DNA from 2 places in the Enterococcus sp. DJ147D b genome. Region 2 is predicted to be linked to the other one. Evidence: riboswitches for the same ligand, from Rfam matches in the RefSeq annotation. Region 2 holds a riboswitch; the other holds the start of a gene.

Region 1 (10,314 bases), 750 kb from region 2:
CTTCATTCGATTGCCCGACAAACAAGATTGGCACATCGATTGAATTCGCTACTTTGATATGTTCTTCCGTAATTTCCGTTGCCAATAAAATAATACCAGCTACTTTGTTTTGCACTAAACTGTAGATATTCTCAATCTCACGTTTGATTTCCAATTCGGTATTAGAAATCAACATTTGAAACCCATTTTTTCTTGCAACTTCATCAATTCCATTCAAAATTGCCATGATGGATGGCGAAGTTAGTCGGGGAGAAATCACTCCGATGAAATTGCTTTTTTGGCTCTTTAGATTACGAGCAAACTCATTAGGCGAATAATTATATTTGTTGATAATTTTTTCGATTTTTTCTGCCGTTGCTTCACTCACGTATCCTTTATTCAAATAACGAGAAACCGTACTCTTCGAGACTCCGGATTCTTTAGCAATCTGTTTAATAGTAACCATTATTTCTCCTTATGAATGTTTGTTTTTCTTTATGATACCACAAGAATCACCAATCAAATCAGTTAGACCATCATCTCTCCACCAGGCTGAACGTTATCGATCTTATTTGGATGCGGTGATAACTGGCACTGATTTAGATAAATTAACAGACATTGCGCAAAAATTCATGGGGCTTCCACACTCTATGTCGCCGGCGTTGGCATAACAAAGTATGAAAATTATGATATTACTTCTCGTTCTGCTCTGATACTTCAAGCAGATTTATTGATTGAAACTTATTTGGTACTATATTTTTAATCATTGAGCACAAAATCTAGGTTTCGTATAAAACGCATAAAGGACCTACCCAATTTATAGATAGGTCTTTATGTGTTTTATACGTGAATAAATTTTATCTCTTCAATTAATTATTTGTTCCTAATACACCGCGTATTCGTTTTTAATTTGTCTCCTGACTAGGCTCCTTCGTCACAAGTGTAGTTGTTTATGCAATAAATCTTTCACTCTTTGAACTTCTTCTACCGGTATTCTTTGGTAAGATATTCCATCTTGTCCAGTAATTCCATCTCCCGTAAAACCTTCACCTTGGACTTGTTCACTGTCAATAGTTGTTAAACAAGAATAATAACCTGTTAAGATTTTTTGCATTTGGTCGAAGGTCAGATCCGTCTTCCCATTCTCTCCAATGCCATCCATAATTTTCTGATAACTAAAAACACTTTTCGTTGATAGCATTTTATCTATTAGCAATTCCATTACTTCTCGTTGTCTACCTTGACGACCATAATCACCTTTAGGATCTTCATAACGCATTCGCGAATATTGTAATGCTTCCCAACCATCCAAATGTTGCTTCCCTTTTGGAAAATCAATTCCTTCAGCTGAAAAAGCAAAATCATTATCTACAGTGACTCCACCTACTGCGTCTACCAGTGTCTGCAACCCGTCCATATTGACCGACACATAATGATGAATTGGGATATCTAAAAATGTTTCAACAGTATTCATAATCATTTCTGGCCCACCAATCGAATGTGCGTGATTGATTTTATCTTCGTAATCTGCCCCAACGATTTCTACAAACGAATCTCGTGGAATACTTACTAAAGTTGTTTTCTTCGTCTGATTATTCAAAGTTGCCACCATAATCGTGTTTGCTCTGTAGTCCGTTTTTCTTTTTGAATCATTTGCAATGCCCAATAGTAAAATGCTCATTGGTTCTGAAGCTTCCGGCGCTTTCGTATTTCCTTTTCGTTCAACGGGTGAATACATTGAATCTGCCATTTTTTGACTACTGTGGTAAAAGCGCAAAGCAAAAACACTCAAACCAGAAACAATGATAACAAGCACAGTAACTAAACTTAGTAAAACTTTTTGTCCTGTTGAAAAACGACTTTTTCTAGTTTGCAGAATAGTGAATGTTTCTTGTCGTAAGTGTGGATAAAAAAGACCAGCTGTTCCAAAAGTCGTCCCATACCCAAGCAACAATCCAGTAAAAACATCACTGAAATAATGGACACCTAAGTAAATGCGACCACCAGCAATCACAGCTAATAAGAAACAGAAAACCAGTTTGATTGGTAAAGAAATCTTTTGATTGCTGAAAGCATAAATCACAACCATGGAACAAACAAATGTCATGATCAATACGGAGTGCCCACTTGGAAAACTGTAGGACGAACGTGCAAGATATTGCAATTGATCTGGGCGTGTTCGTTGGATCAAATGCTTTAAGACATAGCCAATACCACTAACAAATAGGAGATTCCCCAAACACCAAATTGCTAAAGATTTTCGATTCTTTCTTAGTAAAAAAATTGCTATTACGCCAAAAATAAGTAACATTGTACCAATCGTTGCTACCTTCGCTACCAAACCTATCAAAACAGTTATATAGGCATTATCGGGTAACCGATGTTGGATGAAAATTTGATCCACATGATGAAGCCATGGCGCATCCGTCATAACACCACTTGTAACTACGAGTAGTAAGAACAAAGCAGCAGTACTGTTCAAAAACAATTTCTTTCGCATAAAGTATCCTCACTTTTTATTCTTTTATTTTGTTCATAACAAGCTATTTTTTCTTGAATCCCATCGTGACACCTAACCCAATTCCTAACACAATCAGTGAAGTACCTCCTTGACTTAAAAAGGGTAATGGAATACCGGTTAGTGGCAATATGCCAATTGCTGCACCAATATTTTCAAAAATTTGAAACATCAGCCCAAAAACAAACGCTACTGCAAGATACAGATTCGCTTTGTTATTTGTCTTCAGCGCTGCAGAAAGTATTTGATAAAACAAATAAAAATATAGAAAAATAACAAATGCTGCGCCCATAAAGCCAAAGCCCTCACCAACTACGGTAAAGATCATATCTGATTCTCGAACTGGCACATACACAGAGATCCCGCTAATCCCACGTCCAAATAATCCCCCGCTACCAATTGCATAAAGACTTTGAACTTGCTGATACGCAATCGTGTCACGATATTGAAATGGATCGATCCACGCGCGAACACGATCTAATTGATAGGTCTTAAAATGTAAAGAGTAGAGCAACTTGTTTCCCCATTCGCTGAACACCAGAACTAACAATGTACCACCTAACATTGCACCGATGCTTGTGATGATCGTCAAGATTTTCCAATGTACCCCAGCAATAATAAACAGCGCACCTAGAATCGCAATAAAAACTAAACTTGTCCCAAAGTCTCGCTGCAGAAACATCAACAAAAAGGTAGGTAAACTGTACATGACAATTTTTCTTAAATAACCTAAGTCACTTTTCAAATCTCTTGCTAATTTTTTTTGAGGCCATTCCATTTCAAAACGAACTGTCAGACGTACCATAAAAAGAATAAAACTTAGTTTCATCAACTCAGAAGGCTGGAAAGAAAATGAGCCGATTCGCAACCACCGTTTTGTGTTTGTTAAAACATACATTGATGGATCATAAAACCAATATAAGAGAGCCATCAATCCCAGTGACAGCACATACAAAATTGGTGCATATCTTAGTAAAGTTGCTGCAGGAATTCTACTAGTCGCAACTAGCAAGATAAATGAAACTAGACAAAAAATCGTTTGTTTGAAGACAATATGCCTAACATCGACCCCATCCAAATCAGCAGCTTTTGCTTGCACTCCGATACTCATCAAATAAAAAAGGAAAATTGGCAAAAACAGAGAATAATTTAACTCATTGCTCAAACGTTTGACCATTTACGCTTACCTCCGAAGAGAATTTTAGACAGATTCCTAAAGCAATCGATAAGAACAAATAACTTGTTCCTCCATAACTGATGAATGGTAATGGAATTCCCGTCATTGGAATCATTCCTAAGATACTTGCAATATTAATACTTGTTTGTAAGAGCAACAAAGTCCCGACACCAAAATAAATCAGGCTAATTTGTTGACTAGTTTCTTTTGCAGCTAACATAAATAATCGAAGAATGATTAAAAAAAGAAGTGCTAACACGATTAGTCCGACGATAATTCCCAATTCTTCTACTAAAATCGAATAAATAAAATCTGTTTCTGCTACTGGTAAATATCCTTTTTTTGTAATACTATTTCCTAACCCGCGGCCAAAAAAACCACCATTATATAACGCATAATAGGAATGACTCATCTGAAATCCTTTTCCATAAGGATCTAAAAAAGGATCTCTCACTAACTGAATACGGTCATAGGTATGCATGAATAAATTTGGCAAAAGATCATGATTACCTAGAAAAAGGATTGTTCCTCCTACCACAGCAACTCCTGCAATGGTTGCGAAAAAAATGGCAATTGAAAACTGATAAGGCAACTGTGCTGTCGTAATGATGACTAGTGCGATTCCCCAAAGAATGATTGCACCTGTCACTTTCGGTTGAAATAAAATCAGCAACCCACTAAATAAAACAAGAGCATAAGGTACCCACATTTCCTTCTTCCTTCGTTCCACCCGAAAAAAATACGCTAGATAAAGAATCAATGCAACGTTTGTTATTTCAGAAGGCTGAAATTGAATACCAACTAACGAAACCCATCGTTGTGCACCGTTGATATTTACACCAATGACATAAACCAAAATCAAACTAACGATTCCCAAACCCAGCAGACTTTTGGCAAGGAATCCTTTTAATAAAATTTTCTTTTTTAGCCGATAAATGCCAGCAATCACAAACCAACTCATTCCTATAAAAATGGCTTGCTTATAAAACAGCGATAATGCATTCTGACCCTCAACTGTCAGTCTGTACGAACTTGCGCTGAACACAAGTAAGAGACCGACTACGCTTACGCCTAAATATGGTAATAATAATAGCCAGTCGATCGATTTTCTTTTTCTCACAATGTTCTCTCCCCTTTTTAAGCACCTGTTTAAGACGGGAGAGAAACAGTAAATAGCCTTAAAAAAAGGACACCAAACGTTAGCAAAAAAACTAACAAATCTGGTGTCCCACACAATTAATCTCATCGTCTGAGTTTTAGCACTAAACAACGTAAAGAATTACTCTTAGCTATTTTATGAAAAGCCTTAATCCGACAATTCCTATTTTACACATTGGCGTCTTTCGACGTTTCTGCGCAATAGCCTGTGTTTGTTTAGGAGCCTCACCTAACAAGTTTACTTATATTTAATTTCATAAAAATATTACTTTTTTTCTCGAAGAATATCAAAATAAATCGTAAAAAACCGAATCTTCTTTAGAGTTGCTTATGAAATCATTTAGAAAAAATTTATATTTGGCCAAAAATAAGCCAAATTCAGAAGTGAGAGTAAATAATGATAGAGCAGTTTGTTGAAAAATCTGTTTATGTAAAAAGACACAGGTCTATTCTTACCTCGCCATCAGACTAGCTAATCTTGTACTCTTTTTAAGAACTAGGTCAGTACATTCAACTCTAACGTAAAAAAGTTTTGTCAGGCACTTAACAGTGACAGACAAAACTTTTTTGTTTTACTCATTCGATTTCAAAGCACTAATCATATCAATTTCTTTTAACTTTTTGTGCGTGATGAACATCACGATAGCAGAAAAAATAATCGTCAAAGCACCTGAAACTAAATAGCCCATTTTCGGAATCAAAAGTGGAAAAGCCATATTGTCGGCGCTAGCCATCGTAATAATGAACCATGTCAAGACCTTACCAATACCACAGCCCAATAAGATCCCTACCAAAGTAAAAATGACGTTTTCCCGAATGATATACATCGTGACCTCTCCGTCAAAGAATCCTAAAACTTTGATTGTCGCTAATTCTCGTTCCCGCTCTGATACATTGATATTCGTCAGATTAAATAAAACAACAAAGGCTAACGTGCCTGATAAAACAATAAAAATCAAAACGACTGGACGTAAATTATCACTAGCAAAAGCTTGTTTACTTGCTTGAGTACTCATAAAAGTCGTTGTTGTCACTTGATTGGTAGCTTGTAATTGATTCGCTAATTTCGTTTCATCTTGAGAAGACATTTCATGACTTTTGAAGATGATCGTATTTTCAGTGAAATCTTTATCCATGACTTGTTGATAGTAGTTTTGATCCATATAAATTGTATTACCTAAGTAATTTTCAACGATTCCACTAATCTTTATTTTTACTTTTTTACCCTCATTATCTTGAATCGTCAGATTACTTCCGACCTTCGCGTTGTAAGCTTTCGCTACACCTTCCGTGACAACTGCTCCACCATTGGGGATCTCTACGGTTGTTTTTTTGTCTGTTTTTTTCAAAGTGAAATAATCTTTAGCACGATCCGTATCCTTAAAAGCATACAACGATGCACTTAAATCACTGACCCCATCTTTTTTGAATTTCACTTGATCAGCAAAAACATTCATACTACCTTTGACTTGGTCATGAGCCCTCAGCACTTCATTCGCTTTTTGGGCATCTCCCTCATCTTTCACCGTAACGATTCCTTGAAAGTGATTCAATTGCTTAAACTGAACATCCACCACCCCACCAATGGAATCTTGTAACCCGAACCCAGCTACCATTAAGCCCATACAGCCTGCTATCCCAAGAATCGTCAAAATTGCTCGAGCTTTATAGCGAAAAAGATTTCTGTACGTCACTTTTTGATTAAAACTCAATCGGCTCCATAAAGGTGTAATGTATTCTAACAAAATTCTTTTTCCAGGTTTTGGTGCTTTAGGCATCAAAAGCGCCATGGGTTTTTCCCGTAAATCTTTAACCAAGATATAAATAGTAGATACAACAGTTGCAAAAAGTGCCGCAAGTATTGCCACTAAAATCGGCCAAAACCAAAAATCCGTCGGGTAATTTTCAAAAACATAATTTTTTTTCAGCATGGTAAAAACTACAGGTGGCAGTCCTTTGGTTCCGATGATAACGCCTAAAACAGTTCCGACAGTTCCTGTCAATAGAGCATACAATAGATATTTTTGAGCGATTTCACTGTTTCGATAGCCCAATGCTTTCAACGTACCAATCTCTTTTCGATCTTCTTCAACCATACGTGTAATGGTAGTAAATGTAATCAAGATGCCAATCAAAAAGAAAAAAACTGGAAAGACATTCCCAATTGCATCGATCCGGTCTGATAAACTAGTAAACTCTGTAAAACCAGGATTTGAACTTCGTTGAGTCAGAAGGTAATTTGGCGTTTTGATAGACTCAACATCTTTTTTTGATTGGTCAATCTTCTCTTGCGCTTTTGATAACGTTTGTTGGTTTTCCATGAGCTCTGTCTGTTTTTCAGCAAGCCCTGTGGTAGCTTTTTCTAACTCACCTTGTGCTGACGCCAATTGTTCTTTCGCGATAGTTGGACCGTAAATCGTTTCAAGTTGCGCTTTTTGTTGTTCCAACTGTTGTTGTTGACTATTCAATTGTTCTTTCGCTGTATTCAGTTCATTCTGCCCATCAGTCAGCTTTTGTTGGTTTTCTTGTAATTCTTGTTCTCCTTTGATGATTTCTTGATTAGCTATCGCTTGCAACTCCGTTTTTCGTTGCTCTTTACGCTCATCAAAAAGTTTTTGTAATTTTTCCTCGTGAACGATCATTTGATCTTTATACACATCAGACATAATATCTTTCTCTTGTAAATCAGAGAAACGCAAATACAAAATAGAATAGGTTTCACTGGCAAAGGCAGTTTCAGGCAAGTAAACATATCCATCTATTGTCCCATCCCCTACGGTCGTCACACCACGTTCTTTTTTATCAACATATATAGGTGAAGACACATAACCCGTGACTGTAAAGTTCTCATCTTTTAATTGGCTATCTTTGATGGTGATTTTACTTTTGATGGGGTATTGTTCTTTTAAGCTCTCATCTATCAACAACTGTTGATTATTTTCTGGATAATTTCCTTGTAATAGTGTCAATTTATTTTGCTTTTTATCCTCAGCATAAGAATAAACTTGTAAATTACGATCTTGTTGCTCTTCCACATAAGGAAAACTATAACCTAATTCTCCCTTGGCACCAGCTATTTTTTCAGCAATAGCCAAATCTTCATTTGTCAGACCAGCAGTTCCTTGAATTTGTATATCTGAAACGTTATGGTTAGTAACAAATTCTTGGACAGTTTTTTCAAGATTTGGCCCGATGGATTTGATTCCTACAAACAATAAAACCCCCATGAAGATAATTAAAATGATTGCGATAAATCGTCCTAAACTTTGTCGAATATCGCGAAATACACTACGAATATAGAGATTTTTCATTTTTGTTCCCTCACCACTCAATCTCTGCCACAGGCAACGGGGTCTTGTTGATTTCTACCGAACGTACTTTGGCATCATTGATGTGAATAATCCGATCTGCCATTGGTGCGATTGCCGAATTGTGAGTAATTAAAAGTACTGTCCGTCCTTGTTTTTTAGCTACATTTTGTAATAACGTCAAGACTTGCTTTCCTGTTTCGTAATCAAGCGCTCCTGTCGGTTCATCACAGAGTAAAATTTTAGGATTTTTTGCTAACGCACGGGCAATTGCCACTCGTTGTTGTTCCCCACCAGAAAGTTGAGCTGGAAAGTTCTTCATCCGTTCGCCAAGACCAACTTGACGTAAGGTTTCCTCTACGCCTAAGGCATCTGGGGATACAGCAGTGGCTAACTCCACATTTTCTTTTGCAGTCAAGTTAGGAACTAAATTATAAAATTGAAAAACAAAACCTACATCCGTTCGTCGAAACTCCGTTAATTGTCGATTATTGAAATTTGCAATATCCACCCCATCAATGATAATCTGCCCCTCATCAGGTGTATCCATCCCACCCAAGATATTCAATACTGTTGATTTACCGGCACCACTAGGACCTAAAATCACAGCTAACTCCCCTTCTTCAACTGAGAAATTGATGTCGTTATTCGCTGTAATGGTTGTGTCCCCCATTTGATATCGTTTAAACTCATTCTTCACTTCAATATAGCTCATGTTTATTCACCTCGCCATGTTTTCAACACCCTGTTGATTATATACTCTGTTGTTAGTATAATCATTTCAATCACTCATGGCAATAAGCAAAGAACTTGGAGTTGTCATTGAGTAGACAAAATTTACTAATCTGTTCATTAAATGAAAGGAAGCTTACTCATGGCTGGAATCAAAAATAATCGTCGAACTATTTATACAAAAAAAATAATCAATGAAGCTTTTTTAAATTTGTTGTCTGAAAAGGAGCTCCAAAAAATAACTGTTACAGATATATGTAAATTAGCCGATGTCAATCGTGGTACTTTCTACAATTACTATACAGATACCATGGATCTGTTTCACCAAATCGAAGCACAACTTATCGAAAGAATTCTTCCCTTAATCAGAATCGACAGTGACGAAGAGTTGGCCTCATGGTTAAGTCGCCTAATTGCTATTTTAAAAGAAGCACAACCTCTTTCTTCTATTTTGACCCGCAATTACCAAGATAGTCACCTAATCAAAACTATTTTTCAAGAAGTACACGAGGTAGCCATTGAAAGTTTTGCTGCTCGATACCACGAAGACGATCCCCGATTGCTCGAATATTATTTCACTTATTTTGTCCGAGGTGTTCTAGGAACAGTGGATGAATGGTTGACCAATGATGATGGAACCAGTGCCGATGAGTTGAGCCGAGTGTTAGCTCAAGTCTTACCATCAGAGGACTAAAAAATTTTTTTAGTCTGTTCAATGCTTAACTGCCAATTGTTTAGTATCTTTTTAGTCGCTAAAATCGTTTTATCGATCACGCTATTCATTTGTGTATGAAAATAGCTATCTTTTTTGACTATTCAATTAACGCACATAGGTGAAGAAACATGATACTAATTTAAAAAATAAAGAATCACCATAAAAAGGGCACGAGTGACACTCGGGTCCTTTTTTTCTTTTAAAAATTTTATTTAAAGGTTTATTTATGATTAACTAATCCTCCTAAATATCTGATGGAATAAAGTGATCTTTTGTTTTTTACTTTGATCATAACTTGCAATCGATGTACGGCTCATTCTTGCGCTTTCCCAAAAGTTTAAACAACTAATCCAATTCAATTCTTAGCAAAAACATTTATATTGATTTTTTGTTGTTTATCTATATACTTACTTTATTCTTAATAATTTAAAAAGGTGTGATGCTTATGAAAAAAAAATCTTCTACTTTTCTTTTCTTTACCACGATAATTATTGGTCTGTCTTATTCATTTCTACCCTATTCAGGACTTAACAACACTGTTTTATCTGTACTGGGAACCTTTTGGAATTTATTGTTTGCTGGATTAGCAGGCTATTACTTGTTAAAAAATGATTTTTTATCACAGTTTAAACATTTTAGCTTTAAAGCTCTGCTTTGGGGGATCCCTCTGATATTTGTTTCAGGGACTTTATTTTCATTGGTTTATTCTTACTTTTTTGGTAAAGCA
Region 2 (10,314 bases):
TTCTGATACTTCATCTCCAAAAGTAAAAGTATCAAAATAATCCATTAGTTCAAATTGATTTAAAATAGCTGTCGCTCTTTTAGTAACAGTTGTCGTTGCTAAACCAAGTTTAAAATTCTGTTCTTTTAAATAACTCAATGCTTCTTTGGCATATGGTTTAAGCTGGATTTCTCCAGTCGTTAGTTTTTCATAAAAAAATTCTTCTCGTTTTGCTCGTACTTCTTGCACTTTTTCTGGGCTACCAGCTAATTGAACTAAGATATCAAAACTTTGTTTCCAGTTTTTTCCACCCCAAGCATTAACGATTTCTCGTGGAACCTCTATCCCAAATTGTGCAAAGCCCCAAACCCAACCATCACGATAAGCTCTTTCACTATCAACTAATAATCCATCTAAATCAAATATTGCGCCTTTCATTTCCCCACGTTTCCTTTCAAAAAACAATAACCTTAGTTTAGCATGATTTATTGATAAAATCATCGAACGCTTGTAAGTTTCACGAAAATTATTCTATTTTTTTCATTTCAAATCAAAAAAAGACAGAGCACTTACGCACTCTATCTCTAAGCAATGATTTCTTATTACTTTTTATTTGTCCAAGACGTGCAAAGCCATTTCTTTGTTCATGAAATTCTCTGCCTGATTACCTAATTATTAATTACCGTAAAATCCAATTCCTTCATAGCGCCAACCTAATTTCACTAAGTAATCTCTTTCTTTCGTGCTCATGGTGTAATGATGCGTTCCTGTTTTTTCATTTGGATTGAACAAACGCAAGATAGCCTTTGAACCACCAGAATAAAAACTTAGCCCTTCATAGCGCCAGCCTAGTTTCTTCAAGAAATTGATTTCTGATTGAGCTGCCGTGTAGTGATGATCGCCACTGTATGGATTGTACATACGATAAACTTTTGTGCCGCTATTTGGTGCCAACCAAGCTACACCTTCATATTTCCAGCCATATTTTGGCAAATTATTTTTTTCACCTTCGTTTAATGAATACAAGTGTTCACCGGTATTTGGGTTATATAAACGATACATTGGTGAGGTAGTAACTTGTGCTTGGTTTTCATCATATTGCGTTAAATTGTATGTTTCAATCACGTTGTTCAAAGTGGACGCATAATTTGGTGCTGTCGCGTAACGTCCTGTTAACCAAGCAGTCGCATCTTTGTAAGATTTTGTATTGCTTTTCCACGCACCAGAATAATAATAAGTTCCTGCTTGGAAAGAAGTTGTTTTTAAAATATGAACATTATCTTCTAATGATTGTTTGTAGGATGGATATTTTCTAAATGCAGCATTTACTGTAATCCACTGACCGTTCACAAACTCCGCTGTTGGAAAGGTAACAGATTGCCCATTATAGCTACCTTTGATTCCAAATAAATTATAATTTGGTGCCGAAGCTAATTGACTCTTTCCCCAACCACTTTCCACAATCGCTTGAGCAATCATAACAGAAGCATACAAATCATTTTGGCTTGCTAGCGTTCTTGCAGAAGGTGCTATGCTATCAATGAATTGCTGTTGTGTAGTTGATGATGAACGTGCAAAGCGTGAAGCAACAGAAACTTCAAATTGCGAAAGATCTGTTTGAGTGGTGTGAACAAGTACCTCTCCATTATCCAACTGATTCTCCACCGTTTCCGTAGCTTCTGGTGTTTCAGTAGATGGTTCTTCTGATTCGGGTGTTGTTTCTTCCACTGTGGAATCAACTACTTCACTTGATTCCACAGTAGTTGATTCAGTGGTACCTGTGATAGGACTTGTTTGAGTTGTGGCTGTGCTGTTTTGTGTCTCAGTTGTAGCAATCGCATCCTCATATGTGTTAATTGTTGATTGAACGACTGTTTCATCGCTCACTCCAGTTTCATCTGCAAAACTCACAGGAGTAGCAGTTGAAACGATTCCGCCTAGTACTATTACACTAAGTAAAAAATTTGTTTTTTTCATTTTTTCTCCTTTTTCCCGCGTATTTTTATTTGATGTATGTATCAACTAACTTTTATTTTAACAAAAAAATATACTCGTCTTAAGGGAATTTTAAAAATGATACATTCCAGTAACGTTTTGTAACTTGATTGAAATTAAAAAAACACAAGCAGTTGTAGAAATTTTTCTTGAGAAAAACTGTTCCACATGCTTGTGCTTTTCTTAATTTTTGAATTACAACAATTCGCCAAATTTATGGATATAATATTTCTTAACTACCGTAACCAGTGTTAAGTAAGCTAAGACAGTTACGATTAACCAAATCCAATAACTACCTGGTAATGGCATCAAACCTAATTCTGCGCCAAAACTTGTGAATGGCAAAACTGAACCCACGACAATTCCTAACGTAGTGATTGCTGTCATAGCAAAAGTTGCGTTGCTTTGGATAAACGGTAATTTTGGTGTACGTAACGCATGTAATACTAAAGTTTGTGACCAAAGTGACTCCACAAACCAACCTGCATGGAACAAGGCGATGAATACTACTTGTTGTGCGCCATTCAATGTATGGAAATCTCCTCCAACAACTGCTGGACAAATAACAAAATACATCAATAAATACGTTGTGATATCAAAGACAGAACTTGTTGGACCAAAATACACCATGAACTTGCCAATACTTGAAGCTTCCCATTTTTTAGGTTTTACTAAATATTCAGGATCCATTTTATCCCATGGTAATGAAATACAAGAAACATCATAGATTAAATTCAAGAATAAAATTTGTAAAGGTAACATTGGTAAGAATGGCAAAAAGGTGCTAGCAATCAAAACAGAAAACATATTTCCAAAATTTGAGCTAGCCGTCGCTTTGATATACTTCATAATATTACCAAATGTTTCGCGACCAGCTAAAAGTCCACGTTCTAAAATCATCAAGTCTTTTTCTAATAAGATGACATCTGCTGATTCTTTTGCAATATCAACAGCTGTATCAACTGAAATACCAATATCTGCTACTTTCATCGCAGGGGCGTCATTGATGCCATCTCCCAAGAACCCAACTGTGTGTCCATTATTTCTAAGCGCTGTAGTTAAGCGTGCTTTTTGTTGTGGGTTTAGTTTTACAAAAACATCATTTTCATCAACGACTTGTGAAAGTTGGTGATCATCCATAGAAGCAATTTTTTCACCGGTAATTAGCTCATCGATTTCTAAACCAACTTGGCGACAAACAGAGCGTGTTACTAGTTCGTTATCTCCAGTTAACACTTTAACAGCTACTCCGTGATCCTTCAATGCTTGTAGTGCTTGTTTCGTTGTTTCTTTTGGTGGGTCAAGGAATGCTAAGTAACCAATCAACACCATATCTGATTCATCTTTAACCGAGAATTCTCCAACTACACTTGGATTTGTTTTTTGTGCCACACCAATTACGCGTAATCCATCTTCATTAAGAGCTGTTACCTTTTCCAAAACTTCCTGTTTTCTTTCCTTCGTTAAAGGTGTAACGTCTCCTTCTAAATCGATAAATTTAGAAATACTCAACATTTCTTCAATCGCGCCTTTGGTAATCATCTGTGTCTTGCCTGTTATATCTTCTACAACAACACTCATTCGACGACGTTCAAAATCGAATGGGATTTCATCTATTTTTCTGTAACGAGTATTGGTTGTATCAAGTGTTTCTTCAGCTTCATCAATAATTGCGACATCAAGCAAATTTTTCAAACCCGTTTGATAATAACTATTTAAATATGCATGACGCAACACTCGGTCGTCTTCAGCACCTTCACAATTCATGTGATATTCTAAGATAATTTTATCTTGAGTTAATGTTCCTGTTTTATCTGTACATAAAATATCGATCGCGCCAAAGTTTTGAATTGCACTCAAATTTTTGATAACTGTTCCTTTTTTTGCCATCACGCTAGCGCCCTTAACCAAATTGGTTGTCACGATCATTGGCAACATCTCTGGTGTTAAACCAACTGCAACAGATAGTCCAAATAAGAACGCTTCTAGCCAATCTCCTTTAGTCAATCCATTGATGACAATCACAGTTGGGGCCATCAATGCCATAAACTTAATCAATAGCATTGATGTTTTGTGGATACCCAATTCAAAATTTGATTTGATTGGTTTTTCAGATAACGTTTGTGCTACATGACCAAACAACGTTTGGTTTCCCACGGCTACGATAATTCCTGTGGCACTTCCACTAATTACATTACTTCCCATAAACGCTAGATTTTCATAACTTGTTTCATTTTTACTCCCGTCCGTTGCAACTAACGCATTTTTTTCGACAGGATAACTTTCGCCTGTCAAAGCTGCTTGAGAAATAAATAAATCTTTTGCAGAGAGTAATCGCATGTCTGCAGGAATCATATCACCCGCAGATAATCGTACCAAGTCACCACAAACGATTTCTTCCATTGGAATCTCTTGGTATTTACCTTGTCGCTTGACAGCGGCTGTCACTTTTACTAATGATTTTAATTTCTCAGCTGCTTGATTTGAACGAACTGACTGAATCAAGGTCATTGTCCCACTCACAATTACCATACTAAAAATAATAATTACGCCGAATAAATCCTTCTCACCTGGAGCTGGTAATAAATATTCTGTAATAAACGAAATAATCCCTAAAGCAATTAGTACTAAAGTAAATGGTGTAATATAAGCTTTCAATACTTCAATTAAAAAAGGTGTTTTCTTTCCATATGAAATCGTATTATCTCCGTAGAGTTCTTTTGATTGTTCAATTTGTTCTGTACCCATTCCTTTTTCGCTGCTATGGAATAAGTCGAATAATGCACGTTCGCTTTTTTGTGCAAAACTTGCATATAATTTTTGCGTATCTTTCTTTTTTTCCATTGTCAATCTCTCCCTTGTATCAGAAAAACAGACATTTACTGTACTGTTTTTCCTATTTTTCGGGTCAAGAGAGAAGCATTTTTACATAAGTGAGCTGAAAACAGATAGATAATAGTTTCAGCAAACTGTTACTTTTCTCTTGTCCCTTTGGTTTCGGTAAACTGTCATCCATTTGTTCTCATCTCCCTTACGCTTTCATAAATCTGTTCTTTTTCTTTACAAAAATCTGCTCGTACTTGCCACATCAATGTCCCAACAAAAATCAGCTCCCTTAATTTTTGGATTACTAACATTTAAGCTGTTAGGTTGACAACAAAAAACCTTTCGCCAAAAACTCAGCGAAAGGTTGAAATAAGCACAGCAAAAAGAAGCTATTTCGATCTCATCGTTGAGTTTTGACACTATACAACGTAAAAAGCAAATACCTTTGCCTTTAGCTACCTTATGAAAAGCCTTAGATCGACAATTCCTGTTCTACCCATTGGCGTCTCTCGACATTTTTGGGCAGTAGCCTGTGTTTGTATAGGAGCCTCACCTAACAAATCTTATTTAGTTTTCCAGTGGTTACTGTAACAACGATTGACAGAAATGTCAAATTTATTTTCAAATTTTTTGCTTTTTCACAAATGAAGCACATTTATTTTCCTGGATCATTTAACAAAAAACTATGTTTTTTTGAATTTCATTTGTCATAAAAGCTTTTCATTACTATAATGAAACTATAGTAATGGATAAAAGGAGTGATCTTATGGAACACACGCTTGTGATTATCAAGCCAGATGGTGTCCGCCGACATCTAATTGGTCGTATTATTCAACGATTCGAAGAAAAAGGGTTAACAATCGTTGACATGAAACTAGCAACAATGACTCCTGAGCTTGCAAAAGAACACTATCAACACTTAGCTGGTCGTAGTTTTTTCCAAGAATTGATTGACTACATGATCTCTGGTCCTGTCGTTTATCTTGTACTAGAGGGTGATGACGTTATTGATATTGTCCGAAAAATGGTTGGCGCTACGAAGGCTGTAGATGCAATGCCCGGCACGATTCGTGGAGATTTTGCACTTCCTGGAACAGCAAACATCATTCATGCTTCAGACTCTCGTGATGCTTCAAAAAATGAGATTGCTCGATTTTTCCCATCAACACCTTATCAATACGAACAGAAGGATTTGCTAGAAAGTAGCAGTTCTCCATCTTAAAACACACTACCAAAAGCTAGGATATTCCACTCCTAGCTTTTTTGTCCCAACTAGTTCCCGAACATCGCAATTCAACAACCCACTTTTTTCAAAGAAAATCTGTCAAAATAATCTATTAAGTATCTTTTTTGAATCATTACCATCCTTTTCTGGTTATCCAAATATTCTTTCTACTGATCATTTACCTTACTTCAAAAGATAGCTCTTAGAGCCTCAACCTTATCTACGGTATTCCCAAAGCAACTTCTTTAGCAATAAATCCTCTTTTCATAAAAACATGAAAAACTATTTTTAGAAAAACATCCTTATTACTTTAAGCTAGGCGCTTTGCGCCACAACCTTTATCCACTGTGCTTCAAAAAAAGCCCTTCCAAACTCATCTAAATTATTCAAGAATCTGAGAAGTAATTTCTGAAATTATATTTTTATTTATTGAACGAGACATTTCTTACACGGCCTTTTTCTCAGGGTAAAAGTACGCGAAACTGTTCTTCCAACTGCTTACGCTGCTGTTTGCCCAAACTATATTCCAAAACAGAAAACAGTTGGTCGCACTCGTCCTCATCAATTAACTCGCCCAATCCAACAAGGATCATCTGTTTTTGATAATTCATCATTAATGTTTCATAAATAATTAAATTTTTTGCTTTTGCCGCAAGACTCCTTGATAAATCATCATTGACATTCCGCGCTTTTTTAAATCGTTTTTTCTTAATATAATGATTAGTTAAGTTTAATAAAAATAAATCCATATACTGATCAGGATTATTTGTTAAAGAAAAATTCCGCAATTTTTTTTTGATTTTCACGTAGTTATTTTCGATGAAGGACTCACTAAATAAAAAAGGTAGCTCAGCTAGAATTGTCATCTCAAACTGACTGTATTCTTGTATTCGCATAAAATAGTCTTCAATTTTTTTACATTCGTAACGTAAAAATTCAAATTGTAATTCTTTTTGCAATTGGCTATCAGTTTTTAAAAACATGTGAATATTCAACACTAAGTAATACAAATCTCCCGTTTGCTTGAATCGTTTTCGATTGTTTCCCACTTCCTTATATGGATCGAAATTTTCTTCTTGCACCTTGCTTAATAAACGTCTCGCTCTTCTACTTTTCTTTGGCTCTTCTAATCGATGGCGCAAAACTTCGTACTCTGCTAAAGACACATTTAAGCGAGCTAAGATTGCTTGTAAAGTCGTAAATGCAATTTTCCTTACCGTTCCTTTTTCCAGTCCTACTAATGATGTTTTCGAACAAATCCCCTCTGCCAATTCGGCTTGAGTTAATTTTTTACTGATTCGTAGGCTTCTAATCAATCTCCCGTCATGCATTGCTGTGTTCCTCCTTAAATTAATGTACTGTCGGTAAAAAATGGCTACCAAATTTATCAATTTTTCTGATACGTGTAATAAAAAAAGTACTGGGTTCACTATTTACATACGTAAAAAAGGAGAAAAATATTAAAACATAAAAAAAACTTCTGAAAAACAAAAATTTGTTTTTCAGAAGTTCAAATTGGCCATTTAATTCACAGTAGAGTCTGTAATTTTAGGATATAGATTTTTAGTCGTTTTATTTCCATTTTTGGAATAGACACTAGTTGATTCTTTTCCTTTTCGCTGTTCAATTGTTTCGTTTTTTTCTGCTTCTTTTTGATAATCGATTTTTTGTGGATCCACCGTCGTAAATCCATTTGGTACATAAAAACGTAATAAGTTTTCTTGATTCAATTTATCCGATAAACTTAACGCTTTTTTCACTTTCTCTTGATCTTTCGTGATTTCTTTTTGAATGCCCAGAGCCTCAGTATCTAGAATCTCTCCTGATTTATTATCATATGTTTTATTCCCCAAAACAGTGTAATTTGGAGTAACAAAATTACCATTTCTAAACGCAACGACCTGATCATGTTTAGCAGACAATAAATCTGTCCCAAAATGAACGTAATTTTTATCGTCTACACCAACTAAATGAAGTAATGTTGGTAAAACATCAATCTCTCCACCATATGTGTGACTAACTTTTCCGTTTGTATACCCTGGAATATGAATCATCAGTGGAACACGTTGCATTTGAGCATCATCAAATTCATTCCAAGTATTCGCATCTTTGCCCAGTGCTGCCGCTAGATCTTTGTTATCAGAATTTGAAATTCCAAAATGATCACCATAAATAACAAACATTGAATTTTGATAAATACCCGAAGCTTTCAAATAAGTGAAAAATTGTTCCAATGATTGATCAAGATAATGAGCTGTGCGTACGTAATTATCTACTGTACTGTTACCAGTATTTAATCCTGGAAAATCAAAGTTCTTATCATCAGTATAATACGGCGTGTGGTTTGTTACAGATAAGAATTTTGTATAAAATGGCTGTTGCAAATGTTCAAGATAGCCGACCGACTCGCTGAATAGATTTTTATCTAAAATACCATAGCCCAAAGTTTCATCTGTATCTTCGAAGTAAGAACGGTCAAAGAAATTGTCATAACCTAAATTTTTGTACACATGATCTCGATTCCAAAAACTAGCAACATTTCCGTGGAACACAGCGCTTGTGTAGCCTTGGCTTTGCTTTAGAATAGCTGGCGCTGCTTGAAAAACATTATCAGAACCTAGTTCAGTAAACAATGATCCTTGAGGCAGACCAAATGTACCAGTTTCTAGCATATTTTCCGCATCACTTGTTTTTCCTTGTCCCACTTCATGGAAGAAATTATCAAAACTAATGGTTGCTTGATTATCAAAAATACTATTAAGAAAGGGTGTCACTTCTTCTCCATCAACCTTCATGTTGATCAAAAATTGTTGAAAGCTTTCCAAATGGAGCACAATAATATTTTTTCCTTTTGCTATTCCAAACATACTTGTATCAGGTTCCGCATAATGGTCTTTCGTGTAATCTAAGACCTCAGTGATTCCGTTACTACTTGCATGCGCACGAACACTGCTTGTCATTCCGGTTTTGATTCCATCGTAAATCGTGTACGCGTCAATACCTAAATACTTAACAATGTAAGAGCGATCGAAGGTTCTCTGTAATAATTGCGGACGATTCGCTTCACTCAATGCTAAGTTTCCAGAAAAAATAAACGCAGCAAGACAGCTTATTGCAATTGCCATTGGTTTCCTCACTGGCTGGCTTTTAACGGGGACATTTTTGACAATTATCCAAATTAGCAAGCCAAGAAAGATCAGAATGTCCAACCAATACAAAATGTCGTGAGGTTTCATTAAAGAAAAGGAACTTCCTGACAGTCCTTGTGATACTTTTGAAAAACCTAGAACTGATTTAACTGTGATGAAGTCAGTAAATTCTCGATAAAAAATAATATTGCAATATAATAAAGTTGTATTCAATACATCTACAAAAAATAGCAAAAATAGTGCTGTTTTCGCTTTCTTCACATACAAAGATAGCCCAAATAATAACAACGTTGTTGCAACTGGATTAATCCATAGAATAAATGTTTGGACAATTCCTTCAACACCTAAAGAAAAATCAACATAGTAGGCTAAAAGAGTTTTTAACCAAAAAAATACACCTGCTAAAATAACAATAAACAAACGATTTTGACACCACTTTTTGATTGGAGTCACGACCATCACTTCTCTCTATTCACTTTTTTCGTACATTTTGAACTTCAAAAATGAGAATAAGCTAAAAGATGATTTTTTTTAATAAATTTTTATAGTTTAAGATAGATTGATAAAAGCGACTGTATCGCCTTTATCTGCCGAAGTAAACCCACATTTTTCATAAAAATGACGTATAGCTGGCGCCTCTTCTGTCAACAAGACTATTTGGCGAACTGTTTGATATTCTAATAATATTTGCTGCATCAATTCAAAACCGATTCCTTGGTTTTGAACTTCTTTTTTGACTAGAAGGTCTTGGATATAAATAATCGTTAACCCATCGCCAATGACTCGAATCAAACCAACTAGTTCGTTCTTTTTCCACGCAGTAATAACAGATAAGGATTGTTGAACTGCTTGCTGCAATTGCTCAATATCTTTCGTATAAGCTGTCCAGCCAACGTCTTCATATAACTCAAATAATTGTTGTTGTGTTAACTCTTTAGTTTTCAGATACGAAATCATTTTATCCCTCTTTTCTAAAAAAAAGTTGCGACAGCTGTCACAACTTTTTTCGCTATTTTTGATTACTGACTTGTTCCAGAAAGATGATTACTTGTAGCTGCGCTTTCAGATGAATTTGTTGATACTAGTGTATTTGTTGAGTCAGTTGTCTTTGTTTTTTGATGACTTGAATCACTGGTTTTC

Evidence for each region. Region 2 has a riboswitch for magnesium ahead of mgtA (magnesium-translocating P-type ATPase). Riboswitches for the same ligand answer to the same signal wherever they lie in the genome.
Region 1: linked by a shared signal. The riboswitch ahead of AC4BD1_RS05725 (FtsW/RodA/SpoVE family cell cycle protein) and the one ahead of mgtA (magnesium-translocating P-type ATPase) in region 2 are both predicted to bind magnesium.

What each region holds. Positions count from the first base shown of each region.
Region 1 covers NZ_CM177104.1:1,187,041-1,197,354, reverse strand. Annotated here, with positions in the region: gene AC4BD1_RS05740 (LacI family DNA-binding transcriptional regulator) at 1-445, opposite strand, end outside; gene AC4BD1_RS05735 (phosphatase PAP2/LCP family protein) at 914-2,479, opposite strand; gene AC4BD1_RS05730 (FtsW/RodA/SpoVE family cell cycle protein) at 2,523-3,674, opposite strand; gene AC4BD1_RS05725 (FtsW/RodA/SpoVE family cell cycle protein) at 3,652-4,794, opposite strand; M-box (ykoK) riboswitch at 4,909-5,076, opposite strand; gene AC4BD1_RS05720 (ABC transporter permease) at 5,405-8,143, opposite strand; gene AC4BD1_RS05715 (ABC transporter ATP-binding protein) at 8,154-8,855, opposite strand; gene AC4BD1_RS05710 (TetR/AcrR family transcriptional regulator) at 9,015-9,566, shown strand; gene AC4BD1_RS05705 (CPBP family intramembrane glutamic endopeptidase) at 10,033-10,314, shown strand, end outside.
Region 2 covers NZ_CM177104.1:439,870-450,183, reverse strand. Annotated here, with positions in the region: gene AC4BD1_RS02200 (HAD family hydrolase) at 1-417, opposite strand, end outside; gene AC4BD1_RS02195 (glycoside hydrolase family 73 protein) at 655-1,956, opposite strand; gene mgtA (magnesium-translocating P-type ATPase) at 2,170-4,818, opposite strand; M-box (ykoK) riboswitch at 5,192-5,368, opposite strand; gene ndk (nucleoside-diphosphate kinase) at 5,567-6,022, shown strand; gene AC4BD1_RS02180 (helix-turn-helix domain-containing protein) at 6,487-7,356, opposite strand; gene AC4BD1_RS02175 (sulfatase-like hydrolase/transferase) at 7,549-9,627, opposite strand; gene AC4BD1_RS02170 (GNAT family N-acetyltransferase) at 9,724-10,131, opposite strand; gene AC4BD1_RS02165 (hypothetical protein) at 10,194-10,314, opposite strand, start outside.